DNA from 2 places in the Aliiroseovarius sp. S253 genome. Region 1 is predicted to be linked to the other one. Evidence: riboswitches for the same ligand, from Rfam matches in the RefSeq annotation. Region 1 holds a riboswitch; the other holds the start of a gene.

Region 1 (3,300 bases):
CATCGGCGGCAACAAGCGCCGCTTCAGCTTCTTCCGAAGCCTTGGCCGCAGCCGTTTGCGCCACACCGGCCGTTTCGAAATCCGCAGCGGCTTTGTCCACGGCCCCTTTGGAGTCGTCCATCGCAGACCGCGCCCGCGTGGCTTCGCCTTCGCTTTTCTCAAGCGTTTTACGGCTGTCATCCAGCAGACGGTGGGCGGATTGGTGGCGCGCGGCCAGCCGCGCGACGTCTTCCGTCAGTTGGGTCAGATCGCCTTCACGTTCCTGCAGGATCGCAGCGCTGTCGCGAGCATCGGCATTGGATGCCTCAAGCGCATCGTCATGGCCTTCGGACGCCTTGGCGATCTGCGCTTGCTCCCATTCCAGCCTTTCGATCGTCTCGCCCGCATCTTTGTTCAGCCCGCTTTCACGGTCGATGTCGCGGGTCAGTTGCGCGATACGGCTGGTCAGTGTTTCGATCCGTTCGCGGGCTTGGCTTTCCTGATCCGACAACTGGTCGCGCTGTACCTGAAGACGCTGCAAAATAGCGGCTGCGACAGCTTCTTCTTCGCGCAGGGGCGGCAGGCGGTCTTCGGCGTCCTGACGGGCTTTGGTCGCCTGTCGCGAGGCACCTTCGGCAGAGGCGGCAGCCTTTACCCGTTCCGTGAGTTGTGCCTGAGCTTCGGCGCGCGCGACATCGGCCTCTCGCCAACGGCGATAAAGCAGCAGCCCTTCAGCAAGACGCAAATCGTCGCCAATGGTGCGATAGCGCGCAGCCTGCCGCGCTTGCCGCGCCAGTTGCCCCAGTTGCGAGGCCAGCTGTTCGATCACATCTTCAACACGCGCCAGATTGGTCTCGGTGCCTTTCAGCTTCAACTCTGCCTCGTGACGACGCTGATACAGACCCGAGATCCCGGCGGCCTCTTCCAGAATGCGCCGGCGCGCCTTGGGCTTGGCGTTGATCAGCTCGGAAATTTGCCCCTGCCGCACCAGCGCAGGCGAATGCGCGCCGGTCGAGGCATCGGCGAACAGCATGCTCACGTCACGTGCGCGCACATCTTTGGTGTTCACCTTATAGGCAGAGCCCGCATCGCGGGTGATCCGGCGCACGATTTCCAGATTGTCGCTTTCATTGAATCCGGAAGGGGCCAGCCGTTCGCTGTTGTCGAGCAGCAGCGAGACCTCGGCAAAGTTACGTGCAGGGCGCGACGCGGCACCGGCGAAGATCACATCCTCCATCCCGCCGCCGCGCATGGCGGTCGGGCGGTTCTCGCCCATGACCCAGCGGAGCGCTTCCAGAAGGTTGGATTTGCCGCAGCCATTCGGACCCACAACACCCGTCAGCCCGTCCGCGATCACCAGATCGGTCGGGTCTACAAAGCTTTTAAAGCCATTCAGACGGAGTTTTGAAAACCGCAAGCGGTCTGCCTCATAATTGATTCTTACTGTTGGATGATTGTTCGAAGGGAATGTGCAGGAGTCAACGGCGAGGACCGATATGTGGTCGAAATGGGCGAGTTATCCACAAGATATTGCATTTGTCACCGCCGAGGCGCGTTCGGCTTGCCGCCAATCCCGCCTGCGACGTCGGTTTCGATCTTGACCCTTTGCCCCCTTGCACGGCAAAGAAGTTCCGCATGGTTCCCAATGGGACAAAAGGGAATGCACCGGGGACGACCCAATCCGGGGTCTGATGGTGCAGCCGCCCCCGCGACTGTAAGCGGAGAGCGCCCGCCAGCGCCACTGGCCCAAAGGGTCGGGAAGGCGGCGGCGCGCTTCGACCCGCAAAGCCAGGAGACCTGCCATGCGCACATGCAACCCACCCGTCGGGGAGACGGGCGAAGGAGGATAAGATGCAAGCTAAGATTCCTGCCACCGTGGTCACCGGTTTTCTGGGCGCGGGTAAGACGACCCTGATCCGCCACATGCTGGACAATGCCAAAGGTAAGCGCATCGCGCTGATCATCAACGAATTTGGCGATCTGGGTGTGGATGGCGACATCCTGAAAGGTTGCGGGGACGAGACCTGCACCGAAGATGACATCATGGAGCTGTCGAACGGTTGCATCTGCTGCACCGTGGCCGAGGACTTCATCCCGACGCTTGAGAAACTGCTGGACCGCGACACCCCACCGGATCACATTGTGATTGAAACCTCGGGGCTGGCTCTGCCGCAGCCCTTGGTCCGCGCGTTCCAATGGCCCGAGATCTCGACCCGCGTGACCGTGGATGGCGTAGTGACTGTCGTTGACGGGAAGGCCGTGTTTGACGGTCAGTTCGCCTCCAATCTGGATGCCGTGGAAGCGCAGCGCAAACTGGACGAGAACCTCGATCACGAAACACCTCTGTCAGAGCTGTTCAAGGATCAGGTAACCTGTGCCGACATGATCGTCGTCAACAAGTCGGACCTGCTGGCGGACGGCGAAGCGGATCAGTTGGTCTCGCGGTTGACAGGTGAAAGCCGCGATGGCGTGCAGGTGGTCCGCTCGACCATGGGCGCGCTGCCCGTCGAAGTTCTGTTGGGTCAGGGCATGGGCGCCGAAGATGACATGGACGCCCGTCTGTCGCTGCATGAGAAGGGGCATCATCACCACGATGATTACCATCACGACCATGACGACGACCATCACCACCATGATCACGATGATGACCACCACCACCACCACGATCACGATCATGATGCGTTTGAAAGCTTCGTGGTCACGCTGGGCGAGGTCGCCGACCCTAAAATCTTTGCCGAGAAAGTCGCCGACGTGATCCGCGCCAACAACATTCTGCGCCTAAAAGGGTTCGCTGCCGTAGAAGGCAAACCGATGCGCTTGACGCTGCAGGCTGTCGGTCCCCGTGTGGACACCTATTTCGACCAGCCCTTCGGCTCCCAGACCCGCGAAACGCGTCTGGTGGTCATTGGCCAATCCGGGTTGGATCGCGCAGCCATCGAACAGGCGCTGACCGCATGACGATCGACGTTGTCCCCGGCGATCCGCGTGATCCTCAGGCCACGGCGCTGCTTAGGCAAAGCCATGCCCTGATGGAGAGCCTGTTTCCGTCCGAGGACAACTTTTTTCTGGATATCGACGACCTGTGCGTGCCCGAGATCTCGTTCTTTGTGGCGCGCGACGGCGACATGGTGCTGGGCACCGCAGCGCTGGCCGATAAGGGCAGTTTTTCCGAGGTGAAGTCGATGTTCGTTTCGCCAGATGCGCGCGGCAAAGGTGTGGGCGAAGCGTTGCTTGCGCAGCTCGAGAAAGAAGCACGGGCCAGGGGATTTCCACATATGAAACTGGAAACCGGTGATGCACTGCACGCCGCACATCGGCTGT
Region 2 (3,300 bases), 110 kb from region 1:
TCTGCGGTCAATCGGCCTGCGGCCGCCAGTTTGCCCGCCAGATCCGGGTGTGCGGTCAGGACAGCCAACCGTTCATCAGCGCTTGCCGATCGGAAGGCGCGGCATAGCGCGTTGTGCAGACCCGCAGCACTGTCATGGGCGGGGCCAAGCTCCAATTCGAAGGCACGTTCGGCAACCCAGGCTGAGTGTTCGAAAATCCCACCGTAAAGCGCGACGAAACGGTCGCGTGACATCTGGCTGGGGCGCTCGAACCGCGTATGCGGGTGATGGGTGGCCCAGTGATCTGCAATCTCGATCCGGCGAGGACACCAGACGTCGTCATGCCGTTGAATGTGGTCGATGAACCGGCGCAGACCCGCGATCTTTCCGGGGCGCCCGATCAGCCGACAGTGCAGCCCGACCGACATCATCGCAGGGCGATCCCCGGCTTGCCCTTCGGCATAGAGCGTGTCGAAGGCGTCGATCAGATAGTCTCCAAAATCGTTGCCCGTCACCCAACCCGGCGCGGTGGCAAAGCGCATGTCATTGGCTTCCAGCGTGTAGGGGATGATCAGCTGATCCCGATCGCCGATCTCGGCCCAATAGGGCAGATCATCGTCATAGGTGTCCGAGACATAGTCGAACCCACCATGCTCGGCGACCAGCCGCACAGTGTTTTCCGAACACCGCCCCGTGTACCATCCGCGCGGAGGGGTGCCGACAACTTCGGTGTGCAGGCGGACGGCTTCGTCGATTGCGGCGCGCTCGTCGTCCTCGGGCATGTCCTTGTGCTCGACCCATTTCAAGCCGTGGCTCGCGATCTCCCACCCTGCATCCTTCATTGCAGAAACCTGTTCAGGGCTGCGGGCAAGGGCCGTTGCGACGCCATAGATTGTCAGCGGAATACCCGCACCCGTGAACAAACGATGCAGTCGCCAGAACCCCGCCCGCGCGCCGTATTCATAGATGCTTTCCATGTTCCAGTGGCGCTGGCCAGACCATTGGGCGGCACCCGGTATGTCGGACAGGAACGCTTCGGACGCCGCATCGCCGTGCAGCACGCAGTTCTCGCCGCCTTCTTCATAGTTCAGAACGAACTGCACCGCGATCTTGGCATCATTCGGCCAGTTCGGGTTGGGCGGTGTTGGGCCGTGGCCGCGCATGTCGCGGGTGTATCTGTCGGGCATGGGTTCTCTCGTGTTTGGTTCCGTCCCACCCTTCCAAGGAACACGGGTCAGGTCAAATAGGATTGCACCGGGACGCGGATCCCCCAATAGTGGGGCCAACGAGAGGACATACTATGACCGGATATCTGACCACCCATGTTCTGGACACGGCACGCGGCTGCCCTGCGCAAGGCCTACGCATTGATCTGTTCCGGATCGAGGGTGACGTACGGGCGCTGATGAGAAGCCTTGCAACCAATGACGATGGGCGGACAGACGAACAAATTCTGCCCGCAGACGAGTTCGAGGTCGGGACCTATGAGCTGGTCTTCCATGCGGGCGATTATCTGCGTGCGACCGGTCAGGACGGCGCAAGCCCGCTTTTCCTTGATGTGGTTCCAATCCGCTTTGGCATGGCCGAGCAGGCACACTATCACGTGCCGCTTTTGCTGTCGCCTTATGGCTACTCGACATATCGCGGAAGCTAATTCTCTTTCAAAACAACCTCTTGAAGTTTTTGCGACTTTTCCCGCCGCGTATGCGACCCATCGCCCCCCGCGCTTTCGCTTGACTCGTCCCCGCCTGTTCTGACATTCAGAACCAGCGATCGGTTTCGCGTGTGCAGAAGCACCGCGGAAGTAATAGGGAACCCGGTGAGGTGTAGCCAACAGGCGCCAAAACCGAGACTGCCCCCGCAACTGTGAGCGGCGAGCGAAGCTGAACATGCCACTGGGTCCGTCCCGGGAAGGCCAGCCAAGCAAAGACCCGCAAGTCAGGAGACCTGCCGGACGCTGGGCATCTGCCCATTTCCACCGGACGCCGGGGTGAGCGTCTGGCCCGGCGGTCCAAAGACCCTCCCGTGCCAAAACCCCGTTCGTTCATTTGATTGCAGGTAATACCTGTGACGTCGAATGAGGACGACATGAGAAAAACAGTTCTGGCCGCTGCACTGGCCACATTAATACCCGTTGCCGCACAGGCGCATTTTCTTCTTCAGCACACTGATGACGTGTTGATTGAGAAGCCCGGCGATGTGCCGATGGGCTTGATCTTCTGGCACCCGATGGAGAACGGGCACGCCATGGATATGGCTGCTCCGCAGGAATTCTTCATGGTCCACAACGGCAAGAAGACCGACCTGATGGATCGCGTGGCCCCGGCCGCTTTCAAGGGCAAGCATAATGAAGCTGCCGCTTTCACCGCCTCCGTACCGGTCAAGCGCTCGGGCGACTATGTGGTCGTGACAGTGCCTGCCCCGTATTACGAGCAAAGCGAAGACATCTACATTCAGCAGATCACCAAGTCGGTTCTAAACCGCAACACGCTGCCCACCGATTGGGATCAGCCCGTTGGCCTGCCGACTGAAATCCTGCCGCTGAACAAGCCCTATAACGTCGTGGTCGGCTCGACCTTCTCGGGCGTGGTTCTGTCCGAAGGTAAGCCGGTTCCGGGTGCTGAAATCGAGATCGAATATATGGCCGCCGAGCCGGATTTGGCCGCGTTCTCCACAACTGATAGCTCGGTCGGCGCGATGCCGGGCGGGACCATTGTAGCTCTGACCGACGCAAATGGCGTCTTCACCTTTGGCATTCCAAAAGCGGGCAACTGGGGCTTCGCGGCCTTGGGGTCGGGACCAATCACCGAACACGACGGCAAAGAGCTTAGCCAAGACGCGGTTCTGTGGGTCCACGCCACAGAGCTGAAGTAAGGAACGCGCGATGCACATTGTAGATGGAGCCTTGTCAAACCCCGTGCTGATCAGCGGTGCGGTCTTGGCTGTGGGCGGTATCGCGATGGGTCTGAAAAAGCTGCCGCTTGAGCGTATTCCGGCAGCGGGTGTGCTGTCCGCAAGCTTCTTCGTCGCCTCTCTGATCCATGTGCCCATCGGCCCAAGCTCGGTCCACCTGATCCTGAACGGATTGGCCGGGCTGGTGCTGGGCTGGGCCGCATTCCCGGCGCTGTTCGTCGGTCTGCTGTTGCAGGCGGTGTTCTTTGGCTTCGGCGGTCTGACCGTGTTGGGTGTGAATGCGATCAATATCGCCGGGCCCGCCGTGCTGGCCGGTCTGATCTTTGGTCGCCTCGTTGCCCGTGGCACACCTATGCAGGGCGCGATTTGGGGCGGAATTGGCGGCGGTTTCGCCATCGCAGTCACAAC

Evidence for each region. A riboswitch is a leader RNA that binds a small molecule or an ion and turns the genes downstream of it on or off. The one in region 1 is predicted to bind cobalamin.
Region 2: linked by a shared signal. The riboswitch ahead of ACP15F_RS12500 (DUF4198 domain-containing protein) and the one ahead of cobW (cobalamin biosynthesis protein CobW) in region 1 are both predicted to bind cobalamin.

The regions. Positions count from the first base shown of each region.
Region 1 covers NZ_JBNAFW010000002.1:99,032-102,331, reverse strand. Annotated here, with positions in the region: gene smc (chromosome segregation protein SMC) at 1-1,396, opposite strand, end outside; cobalamin riboswitch at 1,599-1,798, shown strand; gene cobW (cobalamin biosynthesis protein CobW) at 1,831-2,937, shown strand; gene ACP15F_RS11985 (GNAT family N-acetyltransferase) at 2,934-3,300, shown strand, end outside.
Region 2 covers NZ_JBNAFW010000002.1:208,345-211,644, reverse strand. Annotated here, with positions in the region: gene puuE (allantoinase PuuE) at 1-1,166, opposite strand, end outside; gene uraH (hydroxyisourate hydrolase) at 1,280-1,633, shown strand; cobalamin riboswitch at 1,737-1,948, shown strand; gene ACP15F_RS12500 (DUF4198 domain-containing protein) at 2,068-2,853, shown strand; gene cbiM (cobalt transporter CbiM) at 2,864-3,300, shown strand, end outside.